2 linked regions of the Shumkonia mesophila genome follow. The main gene of each other region encodes a partner of the protein of the gene in region 2 in a complex. Links are inferred from orthologs where the notes say so. Each region holds a gene or a part of one and is shown on either strand. Other genes may lie near its edges.

The links. Proteins that work in one complex are often made in the same cells at the same time.
Region 1: the proteins of ODR01_RS18970 (region 2) and trxA are in contact, whole or in part, in an NMR structure (PDB 2IPA), measured with the Bacillus subtilis proteins. The link is inferred for Shumkonia mesophila from one-to-one orthologs.

What each region holds. Positions count from the first base shown.
Region 1 is NZ_JAOTID010000001.1:714,021-721,096, reverse strand. Bases 4,220-7,076 are described here. They hold trxA (thioredoxin TrxA), read left to right. Parts: upstream 4,220-5,417; coding sequence 5,418-5,735; downstream 5,736-7,076. Other genes in these bases: ODR01_RS03245 (bifunctional folylpolyglutamate synthase/dihydrofolate synthase), read right to left, coding at 6,347-7,076; ODR01_RS03250 (GNAT family N-acetyltransferase), read right to left, coding at 5,805-6,326; addA (double-strand break repair helicase AddA), read left to right, coding at 4,220-5,309. Also shown: double-strand break repair protein AddB, read left to right, coding at 1-1,872; more of addA, read left to right, coding at 1,869-4,219. UniProt on the Bacillus subtilis protein: Participates in various redox reactions through the reversible oxidation of its active center dithiol to a disulfide and catalyzes dithiol-disulfide exchange reactions.
Region 2 is NZ_JAOTID010000013.1:55,409-62,606, reverse strand. The notes cover bases 2,795-5,773. They hold ODR01_RS18970 (arsenate reductase ArsC), read left to right. Parts: upstream 2,795-4,009; coding sequence 4,010-4,537; downstream 4,538-5,773. Other genes in these bases: ODR01_RS18960 (cupin domain-containing protein), read left to right, coding at 5,636-5,773; arsB (ACR3 family arsenite efflux transporter), read left to right, coding at 4,605-5,639; ODR01_RS18975 (ArsR/SmtB family transcription factor), read left to right, coding at 3,564-3,998; ODR01_RS18980 (ArsR/SmtB family transcription factor), read left to right, coding at 3,172-3,507; arsM (arsenite methyltransferase), read right to left, coding at 2,795-3,122. Outside these bases: ODR01_RS19005 (ArsR/SmtB family transcription factor), read left to right, coding at 1-263; ODR01_RS19000 (permease), read left to right, coding at 313-1,614; ODR01_RS18995 (MTH895/ArsE family thioredoxin-like protein), read left to right, coding at 1,639-1,872; ODR01_RS18990 (putative zinc-binding protein), read left to right, coding at 1,890-2,291; more of arsM, read right to left, coding at 2,307-2,794; more of ODR01_RS18960, read left to right, coding at 5,774-6,028; ODR01_RS18955 (class I SAM-dependent methyltransferase), read right to left, coding at 6,035-6,685; CAF17-like 4Fe-4S cluster assembly/insertion protein YgfZ, read right to left, coding at 6,708-7,198. UniProt on the Bacillus subtilis protein: Catalyzes the reduction of arsenate [As(V)] to arsenite [As(III)]. In vitro, can dephosphorylate para-nitrophenyl phosphate (pNPP).

The DNA.
Region 1 (7,076 bases), on a different replicon or contig from region 2:
CTCGACCGCGCGCTGGCCCGCCGCGTCGCCGCCGAACTGCGGCGCTGGGCGATCGACGTCGACGATTCGGCCGGCCAGCCGCTGGCCCACACGCCGCCCGCCGCCTTCCTGCGCCTGGCGCTGGCCATGGTCGCCGAGGATTTTGCGCCGGTCGCCACGTTGGCCGCGCTCAAGCATCCGCTGGCCGCCGGCGGCCGCCGCCCGGTTGCCTTCCGGACCGCCGTCCGCGAGCTTGAAATCGCTGCCCTGCGCGGCCCCCGGCCGGCCCCCGGCATCGACGGTCTGCGCGCCGCGCTGGGCGGGCAGGCAAGCCGGTTCGCCGTCCTGCTCGCCAGCCTGGAGGACGCGGCGGCTTCCCTCCATGCGCTGCTTCGCCAGACCGCCGCCGATCCCCTCGCCCTGGTTTCCGCCCACGTCGCCTGCGTCGAGGCCCTGGCGGCCACAGATGAGGCCCCCGGCGCCGCCCGCCTGTGGGCCGGCGAGGCCGGCGAGGCCGTCGCCCATTTCCTGGCCGAACTGGCCGACTCGGCAGCTTCCCTGGGGCCGCTGGCCGGCCGCCAATACGCCGGCCTCTTCGACGCCCTGATGGCGGGCCGCGTGGTGCGCCCCCGCTTCGGGCGCCATCCGCGCCTTGCCATCTGGGGACCGCTGGAAGCCCGCCTGCAACAGGCCGACGTCGTCGTGCTGGGCGGCCTCAACGAGGGCTGCTGGCCGCCCGAAACCCAGGCCGGGCCGTGGATGAGCCGGCCGATGATGAAGAGCTTCGGGTTGCCGTTGCCGGAACGCCGCATCGGCCTTTCGGCCCACGACTTCGCCCAGGCCTTCGCGGCGCCCCGCGTCGTCCTGACCCGGGCCAGCCGGGTCGAGGGAACGCCGACCGTGCCATCGCGCTGGCTGGCCCGCCTGGATGCGCTCACCGCCGGTTCGGGGCTGGCCCGGACGCTTGAGACCGACCGCCGCTGGATCGCCTGGTTCGAGGGGCTGGATGCCGCCGGGCCACCCCGCCCGGTCGTCCCGCCGCGCCCCCGGCCGCCCGCCGAGGCCCGGCCCCGCAGGCTATCGGTCACCCAGGTCGAGGCGTGGATTCGCGACCCCTATGCCATCTTCGCGCGCCACATCCTGGGTCTGGCGCCGCTGGACGCGCTCGACGCCGATCCGGCGGCGGCCGAGCGCGGCACCATCATCCACGACGCGCTGGAGGCCTTCATTCGCGCCGTCCCCGGCGAGCTGCCGGCCGATGCCGAGGACCGGCTGATCGCCATCGGCCGCCAGGTGTTCGGGGATCGTACGGCCCGGCCCGGGGTTCGCGCCTTCTGGTGGCCGCGCTTCGAGCGCCTGGCCCGCTGGTTCATCGACTTCGAGCGCCGCCGACGCGCCGCCGGCCATCGCGTGCTGGCCACCGAGACCCGGGGCGAGCTGGTCCTGGCGGCGCCGGGCGGCCCCTTCCTTCTGAGCGGCCGTGCCGACCGCCTGGACCTGACGCCGACGGGCGATCTGGCGATCATCGACTACAAGACCGGCCAGGTCCCGTCGCGAAAGCAGGTCGAATGCGGCTTGGCGCCGCAGTTGTCGCTGGAGGCAGCGATGGCGGCGGCCGGCGGCTTCGCCGGCATCCCCGCGAAGTCGGTGGCCGAGATGATCTACCTTCGGCTCACCGGCGGCCGGCTGCCCGGTGAGGAGCGGGTGCTGAACGAAGGCGTTGCCGCCATCGCCGAAGAGGCGATGTCCGGCCTGGCTCGCAAGGTCGCCCTTTTCGACAACCCCAGGACCCCCTACCTGTCGCGCCGCCGCCCGATGTTCGAGCGCGACGTCGGCGATTACGACCATCTGGCCCGGGTCAAGGAATGGCTGGCCGGCGGAGGCGACGAATGACGCCCGGCGCCCCCGCCCCCACCGACACCCGCACCGCGTTGGGCGCCCAGGTCGCCGCCGCCGATCCGTCCCGCTCGGTGTGGGTGTCGGCCAACGCCGGCACCGGCAAGACCCGCGTGCTGATCGACCGCATCAGCCGGCTGCTGCTGGCCGGCACGCCGCCCGGGCGCATCCTCTGCCTGACCTTCACCAAGGCCGCCGCCGCCGAGATGGCCAACCGTCTGCGCGAGCGCCTGGGCGCCTGGACCCTGATGGCCGACGCGGCCCTTGACGACGACCTGTTGAAGCTTTTGGGGCAGGCCCCCGAGGCGGCGCAGACGGTGCGGGCGCGGCGCCTGTTCGCCCAGGTTCTGGACGCGCCGGGCGGCCTCAAGATCCGCACCATCCACGCCTTCTGCGAATCGCTGCTCGGCCAGTTTCCGCTGGAGGCGGCGGTGGCGCCGCATTTCCAGGTCATCGACGAGAGGACCAGCGCCGAGCTGCTGGCCGAGGCCCGCGCCGCCACCCTGGTCGGCGCCTTCGACGGCCGCGATCCGGAACTGACCGGGGCGGTCCGCCATTTGGCCGAACTGGCCGACGAGGCCGGCATCGACGGCGTCATCCGCGAACTGGCGGCCAACCGGCGCCGGCTTCGCGACCTCATCGCCGCCCACGGCTCGGTCGCCGCCCTGGGCGGGGCGGTGCGCACCGTCCTTGGCCTCGCCGCCGGGGACACCGCCTCTTCGGTGCTGGTCGAGGCCGCCGCCGACGGGGCCTTCGACGCGGCAGCGTTGTCGCGGGCGTGCCGTGCCCTCGACAGCGGAACGGCCGGCGACCGGGAAAAGGCCGCGGCCATCCGCGCCTGGATCGGCGATCCGGCGGCGCGGACGGACGGCCTGATGGGCGCCTACGCCGAGGTGTTCCTGACCAAGGCCGGCGAGCCCAGGGCCGAGAGCCGGCTCGTCACCAAGGGCGCGCGGGCCGCCGACCCCGAGGTCCTGCCCATCCTGCTGGCCGAGCAGGCGCGCATCGGCGCCCTGGCCGAGCGGCTGAAGGCGGTGGCCACGGCGCAGGCCACCGAGGCGCTGCTCACCTTCGCCGAAGCCCTGCTCGGTACCTACGACGCCCTCAAGGACGGGCGGGCGCTGCTCGACTACGACGACCTCGTGCTCAAGGTGCGCAGCCTGCTTCGCGCCGACGGCCGGGCGGCGTGGGTGCATTACAAGCTGGATGGCGGGCTGGATCATATCCTGGTCGATGAGGCCCAGGACACCAGCCCCGAGCAATGGGACGTGGTGGCCGGCCTGGCCGCCGAGTTCTTCGCCGGGGCCGGGGCACGGGCCACGCCGCGCACCGTGTTCGCGGTGGGCGACGAGAAGCAGTCGATCTACAGCTTCCAGGGCGCCGACCCCGCCGCCTTCGAGCGCATGCACCAAGCCTTCGCCGCGCGCGCCGGGGCCGCCCGGCAGCCGTGGCTGGCCGTCGAGATGCCGCTGTCCTTCCGCTCCACCTGGACGGTGTTGCGCGCCGTCGACGCGGTCTTCGCCGGCAGCGCGGCGGCCGACGGCGTCACCTTCCACGGGCGGGCGATCCGCCACCTGTCGAACCGCGACGGCCAGGCCGGCCTCGTCGAGATCTGGCCGACGGTCAAGCCGGAACCCGTCCCCGAAACCGATCCCTGGGACGCGCCGCTCGACCATCTGCCGGCGGCCAGCCCGCCGGTGCGTCTGGCCGAGCGCATCGCCGAGCGCATCGACGGCTGGCTGAAGGCCGGCGAAATTCTGGAATCGGAAGGCCGCCCGATCAAGCCGGGCGACATCATGATCCTGGTGCGCCGCCGGGAACGTTTCGCAGAGGCAATGATCCGCTGCCTCAAGGAGCGCGGCATTCCGGTGGCCGGCAGCGACCGCATGGTGCTGACCGAGCAGTTGGCGGTGATGGACCTGATGGCTTTGGGCCGCTTTCTGCTGCTGCCCGAGGACGACCTGTCGCTGGCCGAGGTGCTCAAGGGGCCGCTCTATGGCCTTGACGACGACGACCTGTTCGCCCTGGCTTGGCGGCGCGACGGTACCCTGTGGGAGGCGCTGAAGCGCCGGGCCGGCGAACGGCCGGGCTGGGAGGCGGCGCGCGACGGGCTCGGCCGACTTCTCGACCGAGCCGACTTCGCGCCGCCGTTCGAGTTCTTTTCCGACGTGCTGGGGCCGGGCGGCGGCCGGCAGCACATCCTCGGCCGGCTCGGCGTCGACGCCGGCGATCCCCTGGACGAGTTCCTTGCCCTGGCCCAGATGTACGAGCGCGACCACGTGCCCTCGTTGCAGGGCTTCCTGCACTGGCTGGAAGCCGGCAGGACCGAGATCAAGCGCGACCTCGAACACGGACGCGGCGAAGTGCGGGTGATGACGGTGCACGGCGCCAAGGGCCTGCAGGCCAACGTGGTGTTCCTGCCCGACACCTGCACCGTTCCCGATCCCCGGCTCGACGCCCGCGTGCTGTGGCACGAGGCCGAGCCGCCGGCCGCCCTGTGGCCGGCCTTCCGGGCCAACGAGGAAACCACCTGCCGGGCGCTGCGCGAGGCGGCCCGCCGGCGTCAGGCGGAGGAATACCGCCGGCTGTTCTACGTGGCGATGACGCGGGCCCGCGACCGGCTTTACGTTTGCGGCTGGGAGACCACGCGCGGTCGCGGCGAGGGCTGCTGGTACGACCGCATCGTGGCGGCGCTGAAGGAAAAGGCCGAAGCCGTCGACGTCGGTTTCGAGGAGCCCGGCTGGCGGGTTTCGGACCCGCAGACGGCGGCGCTCGTCGGCCGCGACGAGGCGGCGGCCCGTCCCGCCGACGCCGGCCCGCCCCCGGCCTGGGTCCTTCGGCCGCCGCCGCCCGAGGCCGACCCGCCGCGTCCGCTCACGCCGTCCCACCCCGACGGCGAGGAACCGCCGGTGGTCTCGCCGCTGGGAGGCGACGACGGCCTGCGCTTTCGGCGCGGCCGTCTGATCCACGCCCTGCTGCAGACCCTGCCGCAGGTGGCGCCGCCGGCGCGTCCGGCCGCCGCCGCCGCCTTCCTGGCCCGGCGCGTGCACGGCCTCGACCCGACGACGCAGGCGGCCATCGCGGCGGAAACGCTGGCCGTGTTGGAGCATCCGGAATTCGGCGGCATCTTCGGCCCGGCCGGGCGGGCCGAGGTGCCCCTGGTCGGCACCGTCGGCGACCGGACCATCTCGGCCCAGGTGGACCGTCTGGTGGTGACGCCCGAGGCCGTCCTGGTCGTCGACTTCAAAACCAACCGGCCGCCGCCGGCCGACGTCGCGGCGGTGCCGGCGATCTATCTTCGGCAGATGGCAGCCTATCGCCAAGCGCTCGGCCGGATCTACCCCGACCGTCCCATCCGCTGCGCGCTTCTGTGGACCGACGGACCCCGCCTGATGCCGCTCCCCGACGCCCTGCTCGATGCGCACGCGCCTTGACGGTCCGGGGGCCGGTCTCTAGATTCAGGGCCGGGCGAACCTCGGGCGGGGCAAGGTTCGCAGGGGGACAATACAAGAAGTTCGAGAACTCCTGATGGGAATGGATAGATGCCAAAGAACGTGACCGACGGTTCGTTTAAGACCGATGTCCTGCAGTCGTCGAAGCCGGTTCTGGTGGACTTTTGGGCGGAATGGTGCGGTCCGTGCAAGCAGATCGCCCCCTCGCTGGAGGAGTTGTCCACCGAGATGAGCGACCGCATGACCGTCGCCAAGATCAATATCGATCAGAACCCGGCGACGCCCTCGCACTATGGGGTGCGCGGGATCCCCACCCTGATGATCTTCAAGGACGGCCAAGTCGCCGGCACCAAGGTCGGCGCCCTGCCCAAGAGCAAGCTGGTGGAATGGGTCGAGTCGGTCATCTGACGGCTCCCCTTCCTGCAAGCAAGTCCGAAGCCCCGCCATCCGGCGGGGCTTCGCGTTTGCGGGCGAATCTTAGGGTTTCGGCTGACCGGTCAGATCGAGGACGTGGCGAAAAACCGCGCGCTGGCCGCCGCGCAGGGGATAGTTGCGGGTGATCCGGCCCATGTTCTTGAAGCCGTTTTTTTCGAGCACGCGGGCCGAGGCCGGATTGCTGGGAAAGGTGCAGGCCTCGAGCGCGCCGACGCCGACGGCCTTAGCATGGCGGACCGCCTCGCGGACCGCCTCGGTGGCGAACCCGTTGCCCCAGAACGGGCGGCCGATGCCATAGCCCATCTCGATGCGATCCAGCACCTCGCCAAAGCCGATGGCCCCGACGAATACCCCGTCGCCGGCCCGGCAGATGGCGAAGCCGTGCGAATCGCGCATCCTTCTGGCGATCCATTTCCCGGCCTCTTCGACGGTGCACGGATCGGGCAGGGTGGCGGTCATGGCGATGGCATCGCTGTCCTCGCCGAACAGGCGGGCGAAATGCCGGGCGTCGGTCGGTTCCAGCGGCCGCAGGTGCAGGCGGCGCGTGATCAGCGTTATCGTCATCGGATGCAATGGGTCTCCGCTCAGGCGTTGTCCCGAAGGACCGTTCCGGCAAGATATAGGGAACCGCAGATGAGAATGCGCCCCGGGCGCGCATCGGCCTCGACCAGCTGGCGGATCGCCGCCTCGACGGAAGGCGCCGCCGCCGCCGCGATGGCCACCGATGAGGCGGCCCCGGCCGCCTGCTCGGCCGCCAGCGAATTGGCCTCGCCGGGAATGGCGACGGCGCGCAGCCGGGTCACCGCCGGGGCCAGCGGCTTCAGATAGCCGATCGGGTCCTTGGTGGTGAGCATGCCGAATACCAGGTGCAGCGGGCGGTCCCGCCAGTGGCGGAAATGCTCGGCCAGCACGCGGCCGGCCCCCGGATTGTGGCCGCCGTCCAGCCACAGTTCCCAGCCCTCGGGCAGCAAGGCGGGGAGCGACCCCTTCGTCAGGCGTTGCAGGCGGGCCGGCCATTCGACGGCGCCGAGGCCGGCGGCGATGGCCGCCTCGGGGATGGAAAATCCCGCCATCCGTCGGGCGCAGGCTACCGCCAGCCCGGCGTTATGCACCTGGTGCTTGCCGGGCAACCCGGGGCGGGGCAACGCCAGCGAACGGTCGCCCTCGCAGAAGAGCACCCCCTCGCCGCGGCCGAGCACGAACCAGTCCGCCCCCTCTTTCACCAGCGGCGTACCCAGCGCCGCGGCCCGCCGTTCCAGCACGCGGGCCACCTTGCGGCCCTGCGCCGCCGTCAGGCAGGGAACGCCGGCCTTC
Region 2 (7,198 bases):
GCCACCCCAGCCGGCTGTTCATTGTCGAGGAACTGGGAGAAGGCGAGCGCTGCGTCTGCCAGCTGGTCGAGAAGATCGGCGCCGATTTCTCGACCGTGTCCCGGCACCTCTCGGTCCTCAAACAGGCTGGAATCGTCGAGGATGACAAGCGCGGGATGCAGGTGTTCTACCGCCTGCGCGTTCCCTGCGTGCTGAGCTTCATGGGTTGCGTCGAAGCCGTCATCGATGCCCGCGTGAAGGAACAGGTCGCCATGCTGGCCTGATCCTGCCGGGCCGGATGACCAAGAAGAACATCAAGAACGGACCCCCGTCATGACCTGGAAAAACGAGTGGAAGGCCCTGGCCGTCGGCATCGTCGGCTTCCTTTCCATCTTCTTCCTGCCGATCGAGACCGACCGCGTGCAGGGGGCCATCCTCGAAGCCTTCCACCTCGCCAATTGGTACGCCCAGGAACACGTGCTCTTGTGCCTGATCCCGGCCTTCTTCATCGCCGGGGCCATCGGCGTCTTCTTGAGCCAGGCTTCGGTCATGAAGTACCTGGGCGCCAAGGCCAACAAGGTTCTGGCCTATGGCGTCGCCTCGGTGTCGGGCACGCTGCTGGCGGTCTGTTCGTGCACCGTGCTGCCACTGTTTGCCGGCATCTACCGCATGGGCGCCGGTCTGGGGCCGGCCACCGCCTTCCTCTATTCGGGGCCTGCCATCAACGTGCTGGCCATCGTGCTGACGGCGCGCGTCCTCGGGCTGGAACTGGGCATCGCGCGCGCCGTGGGGGCGATCCTCTTTTCCATCGTCATCGGCCTTGTCATGCATCTGCTGTTCCTCAAGGAGGAGCGGGAGAAGGCGTCGGTCGCCATGGTCATGCCGGAAGCCGAGGCGACGCGGCCCCTGTGGCAGAACGCCCTCTTCTTCGCCTCGATGGTCGGCATCCTGGTCTTCGCCACCTGGGGCGAGCCGGCCGAGGCAACGGGCGTGTGGGCGGTCATATGGCAGGTCAAGTGGCTGGTGACGGCAGCCTTCGGCCTCGCCCTCGGCGGCACCCTCGTCCTGTGGTTCGGCTTCGCCGTCAAGAAGGTGGCGATCGTCGCCGCGGCGGTGGCGCTGGCCGCCACCCTGGCGCCCGACATGCCGCTGATCCCGTTTTCCACCGGCGTCGTCGCCTTCTCCTACTTCACGAGCCGGGACAAAGGCGAGATCGGAACCTGGTTCGGCGTGTCGTGGGACTTCGCCAAACAGATCCTGCCGCTCCTCTTTATCGGCGTCCTGGTCGCCGGAGCCCTGCTTGGGCGGCCGGGCCACGAAGGCCTGATTCCCTCGGAGTGGGTTTCCGGTCTGGTGGGCGGCAATTCGCTCGCCGCCAACCTGTTCGCCTCGGTGGTCGGCGCCTTCATGTACTTCGCGACGCTGACCGAGGTGCCGATCCTGCAGGGTTTGATCGGCGCCGGCATGGGCAAGGGCCCGGCTTTGGCCCTGCTGCTGGCCGGGCCGGCGCTGAGCCTGCCCAGCATGCTGGTCATCCGCACCGTCCTCGGGACCAGGAAGACCCTCGCTTTCGTCGTCCTCGTCGTGGTGATGGCCACGGTGAGCGGCATGCTCTTCGGAACCTTTTTCGGCTGATCCTGAAACCAAAGGAGGAACACCATGAAAATCCAGATTCTCGGTGGCGGTTGCGCCAAATGCCACGCCCTGGCCCAGCATGCCGAGGCGGCGGCCAAGGACTTGGGCCTCGACTATCAGATGGAGAAGATCACCGACATGAACCGCTACGCCGACTTCGGCGTCGCCATGACGCCCGCCCTGGCCGTGGACGGTGTGGTCAAGGTGGTCGGCAAGGTGGCCTCGGTGGATGAGATCAAGACCCTTTTGAAGGGATGAAGACGGGAGAAACGACCATGGAAAAGCAAGACAGTTGCGCGTGCAACAGCGCGCCGAAGCTCATTTTTGCCTGCTCCGGCGCGGCCGACGTCGGCGCCATCTCCGACCAGGCGGCGCGCCACCTCACGCGCGGCGGCGTCGGCAACATGTACTGCCTGGCCGGCATCGGCGGGCGGGTTCCGGGCATCGTCAAGAGCACCGAAGCCGCCTCGGCCGTTCTGGCCATCGACGGCTGCCCCATCGATTGCGCCCGCAAGACCCTCGAACAGGCGGGGTTCTCGGGGTTCAGGCATCTCCAACTGGCCGACCTCGGCCTCAAAAAGGGCCACAGCCCGGTAACCGACGAGGCGGTCGGGCGGGTCGTCGCCAGGGGGGCGGAACTGCTCGGCGGCGGCTCCTGCTGCGCCGCCGCCGAATAGGGCGATGTGCCGGCTTCAGGCCGCGGATGCCGCCTTGGTGCCGAGCACGGTGACGCTGCGCAACTCGGTGCCGGATGCCCGGAACGCCTCCAGCCCCCGTGCGTCGAGGTAACGGCCCAGCAGGTCGTCCGGCAGCGGGATCGGCTTGGCCTCGACCACGCGGACGTCGGTGAAACCGGCCTGGCCGAGCAGGGCCAGGTACTCGGCCTCGACGATGGCGCCGGCCACGCAACCGACGTGCAGGGCCGCCGCCTCGCGGATGGGGGCGGGAAGGGCCACGCTGGAGACGATGTCGGACACGCAGAACCGGCCGCCCGCCTTCAGCACGCGGAACATTTCGGCGAAGGCGGCGGCCTTGTCGGGCACCAGGTTGAGCACGCAGTTGCTGATCACGATGTCGACGGCCCCGGCCTCGACCGGCAGGTTCTCGATCTCGCCCAGCCGGAACTCGACGTTGCCGTAGCCAAGCTTGGCGGCGTTCTGGCGCGCCCTGGCGATCATTTCCGGCGTCATGTCGACGCCGATCACCCGGCCCGAATCGCCCGTTTCGCGGCGGGCGACGAAGCAGTCGATGCCGGCGCCAGAGCCGAGGTCGAGCACCGTTTCGCCGGCCCGGATGGCGGCGTGGCGGGTCGGCAGGCCGCAGCCGAGCCCGAGGTCGGCCTCGGCGACGTAGCCCTCGACCTGGCTGTAGGCGTTGCCGATCATGTCGACGCCGGTGCCCGGTCCGGAGCCGCAGCCGCAGGACGACGGGCCGCAGCAGCCGGAGGCGCGGGTCGCGGCATCGGCATAACGTTCACGGACAAGGGTTTTGATGTCGGGGGTGGTCATGGCATGATCTCCACTGGTCAAACTCGTATAATTCGATTATTCTAGAAATATGGAAACAAAGCAAGCCCTCAGTTGCCTGGCTGCGCTCGCCCAGGAAACCCGCCTGGCGGTGTTCCGCCTGCTGGTCCGCCGGGGCGAGGCCGGCATGGCCGCCGGCGACATCGCGGAGCGGGTCGGCGCCCCGGCCTCGACGCTGTCGTTCCACCTGAAGGAACTGGAGCGCACCGGCCTCGTCACGGTCCGCCGCCACCAGCGCCAGATGCTCTATGCCGTCGATTACGGCGCCATGCGCCGCTTCCTGGACTTCCTGCAAAAGGACTGCTGCCAGGACCATCCCGAGATCTGCGGATGCGCCCCGGCCGATGCCTTGCCAGAACGTCGTTGACGGGATGTCTTGTACCTGATATTTCGCTATATAACGAATTATCAGGTACATCGCCGATGATCGAGCAGTTCGAATTCGTCGCCAAGGCCATCGCCGACCGCAACCGGGTCCGCATTCTCAAGATGCTGGAATCCGGGCCGCTCTGCGTGTGCCGCATCACCATGGCCCTCGACCTGGCTCCGGCGACCGTGTCCAAGCATCTTTCGGTCCTCAAGTCGGCGGGGATGATCCTGTCGGACAAGCGGGGCCGATGGGCCTATTACCGGCTTGCCGACCGCGAGGTGAACCCGTATGCGCCGGCCGTCCTGGCCGTCGTCGGCGCCGCGCTGGCCGAAGATCCCGCCGTTCTGGCGGACCGCCGCGCCCTCGACAGCCTCGCCGCCATCCCGGCGGAGCGGTTGTGCGACGAGGGGCCGGCGGTGCTGGCCGGCCTCGACCGTCACGGGCTTGCAACACTCGGGCGCTACAAGGAAGCGACCCCCACCGGTTGAAGGGACCCTCCATGACCGAGAAAGTCTTCAACGTTCTGTTCCTGTGCACCGGCAATTCGGCGCGCAGCATCATGGCCGAGGCGATCATGAACAGCCTGGGCAAAGGCAAGTTCCGGGCCTACAGCGCCGGCAGCCATCCGTCCGGCCGCGTGCATCCCCTGGCGCTCGACACCTTGCGCATCGCCGGGCTGCCCACCGGGGGGGCGCGCTCCAAGGCCTGGGACGAGTTCGCCGAGCCGGGCGCGCCGGTGATGGATTTCGTCTTCACCGTCTGCGACAACGCGGCCGGCGAGGTTTGCCCGGTGTGGCCCGGCCAGCCGATGACGGCCCATTGGGGGGTCGAAGACCCGGCCACCTTCGAGGGAACGGACGCCGAGCGGCGGGCCTTCTTCCTCAAGGTGTTCCGCATGCTGCAGAACCGCATCGCGGTGTTCGCCAGCCTTCCGGTCGCCTCGCTGGACAGGCAATCGCTGCACAGCCGCGTCAAGGACATCGGCCGCATGGGCGACGAAGCCGCCTCGGCCGCCGATCCCGCCTGAACGAAGGACCACGAAAAACATGTCGATCCAATGCGAAGCGACCGGCCGTCGCGCGGCCAAGGCCCCGATGGGGATTTTCGAGCGCTACCTGACGCTGTGGGTGGCGCTCTGCATCGTCGGCGGCATCGCGCTGGGCCAGGTCGTGCCCGATGTCTTCCAGGCGTTCGGCCGCATGGAGGTGGCCAAGGTCAATATCCCGGTCGCCGTGCTGATCTGGCTGATGGTCATTCCCATGCTGCTCAAGGTCGATTTCGGCGCCATCGGCCAGGTCCGCCAACACTGGCGGGGCATCGGCGTCACGCTGTTCATCAACTGGGCGGTCAAGCCGTTCTCGATGGCGGCGCTGGGCTGGCTGTTCATCCGCTATCTGTTCGCGCCGTACCTGCCGGCCGAGCAGATCGATTCCTACATCGCCGGGCTGATCATCCTGGCTGCCGCCCCCTGTACCGCCATGGTCTTCGTATGGAGCCACCTGTGCGACGGCGAGCCCCACTTCACGCTTTCCCAGGTGGCGCTGAACGACACCATCATGATCTTCGCCTTCGCGCCGATCGTCGGCCTGCTGCTCGGGCTTTCCTCCATCGCCGTGCCGTGGGAAACGCTCTTCCTCTCGGTCGTGCTTTACATCGTCATTCCGGTGATCCTTGCCCAGTTGTGGCGGCGCGGCTTGGTCAGGAACGGCGACGACGGCGCGCTCCAGGCCGTGCTGGCGCGCCTGCACCCGGTGTCGCTGGGGGCGCTGCTGGTGACTCTCGTGCTGCTGTTCGGCTTCCAGGGCGAGCAGATCATCGCCCAGCCCCTGATCATCGCGCTGCTGGCGGTGCCGATTCTGATCCAGGTCTATTTCAACGCCGGGCTGGCCTATCTGCTGAACCGCAAGGTCGGCGCCGCCCACTGCGTGGCGGGGCCGTCGGCGCTGATCGGCGCCAGCAACTTCTTCGAACTGGCGGTGGCCACCGCCATCAGCCTGTTCGGCTTCCAGTCCGGCGCCGCCTTGGCCACCGTGGTCGGCGTCCTGATCGAGGTGCCGGTGATGCTCTCGGTGGTCGGCATCGTCACCCGCACGCAGGCGTGGTACGAGCGGGGACGGGTGGCGCCATGACCGATTTCGCCACCAAGCGGCTCGCCGTCGATCCTGACGTGGTTGCCCCGGACGGCTCCGACGTGCGCATCCTGCTCGGCCTCGCCGGGGGCGGCGCCGCCCATTTCCAACTCGCCCCGGGAAAAACGTCGCGGGCGGTGACGCACCGCACCGTCGAGGAAATCTGGTTCTTCGTCGGCGGCTTGGGCGAGATGTGGCGCCGGCAGGGAACCCGCGAGGAGATCGTCGCCGTCGAGCCGGGCGTGTGCCTGACCATCCCGCTGGGAACCCATTTCCAGTTCCGCGCCTTGGGGGACAAGCCCTTGGCCGCCGTCGGCATCACCATGCCGCCCTGGCCGGGCGAGGGTGAGGCCATTGCCGTGGAAGGCAAGTGGCCGCCGACGGTGTGAGCCGGCCTACCGGCGCACGTGGATCGTCCACTCGGCCAGATGATAGTCGCGCAGCACGGTGACGCGGGGCGACAGTTCCTTCACGCAGAAATCGTGGAACACCCGCCAGTCGGCGTAATAGAGGTCCTTCTCCCTGCGGCTCTTGGTGGCGGCGCACAGCATGTTGAAGGCGAGGCCCTTGCGGGTCTTCGACCACAGGTCCCTGAGGCTGCCTTCGACATAGGCGATCCAGTCGCGGTCGCTTTCGTCGAGCTTCATGTTGTAGGTGCCCGACACGAAGGAGTAGTCGGCCTCGCGCGTCGCCATCAGGCACTGGGCGAAATGGGCCCGGGGATCGCGGATGCGCCGAGCGGCCTCGCGCACCATGCCCTCGGAAATGTCATAGCCGAAATAGGTGCTGTCTCGCATGAAAGGGAACGGCGCGACGAAATCGAAAAAGGCGCCGTAGCCGCAGCCCAGGTCGGTGAGCGTAAGGCCGCCCGCGTCGTCGGCGGGATCGACGATGCCGATCAGTACCTCGAAGCGCAATTGTTGTCCCGTCGCGTTGCGCCAGAAGACGCCGCGCGCCGTGGCGCCGCATTCCTTAAGGCGGATGTCGTAAAGGACGGCGATCGGCGCCAGCCTGCGGGCGGCGTCGCGGAGGTCATCGGGGTTCATGGAACGGGCGCTCCGGATGGGCTCATATCCTGGCCCACGACGGCTTTTCGGGGACGAGCCGAATGTCGCCCGCCATCAGGGCGGTGCCGGCGCCTGCCGCCGCTTCCAGCGATTCGAGGCGCAGCAGGGCGAGCCCGATGCCGGGCGCCGAGGAGCGCATCTCGCCGACGTCGCGGCCGTCCAGCAGGATGGGCGTTCCCGCCGCCGGCGCCGGGCCGTCGAAGCGGACCGGCAACAGGCGGCGCTTGATCAGGCCGCGGTATTTGGTGCGCGCCGTCAGTTCCTGCCCCAGGAAGCAGCCCTTCTGCCAATCGACGCCGTTGAACTCGTCGAATCCGGCCTCGAGCAGGATGGTCTTCTCCACCACCAGGTCGCGGCTGCCGTCGGGCAGGCCGAGGGCCAGGCGGTGGGCGTCGTAGGCGGCGAACGGCGCCTCGGCGAAGCCCATGCGGCCAAGCGCTTCCTCGCCGCCCTCGCGGGGCAGGATGGCGCGCACACCGGCCGCCGCCAGGC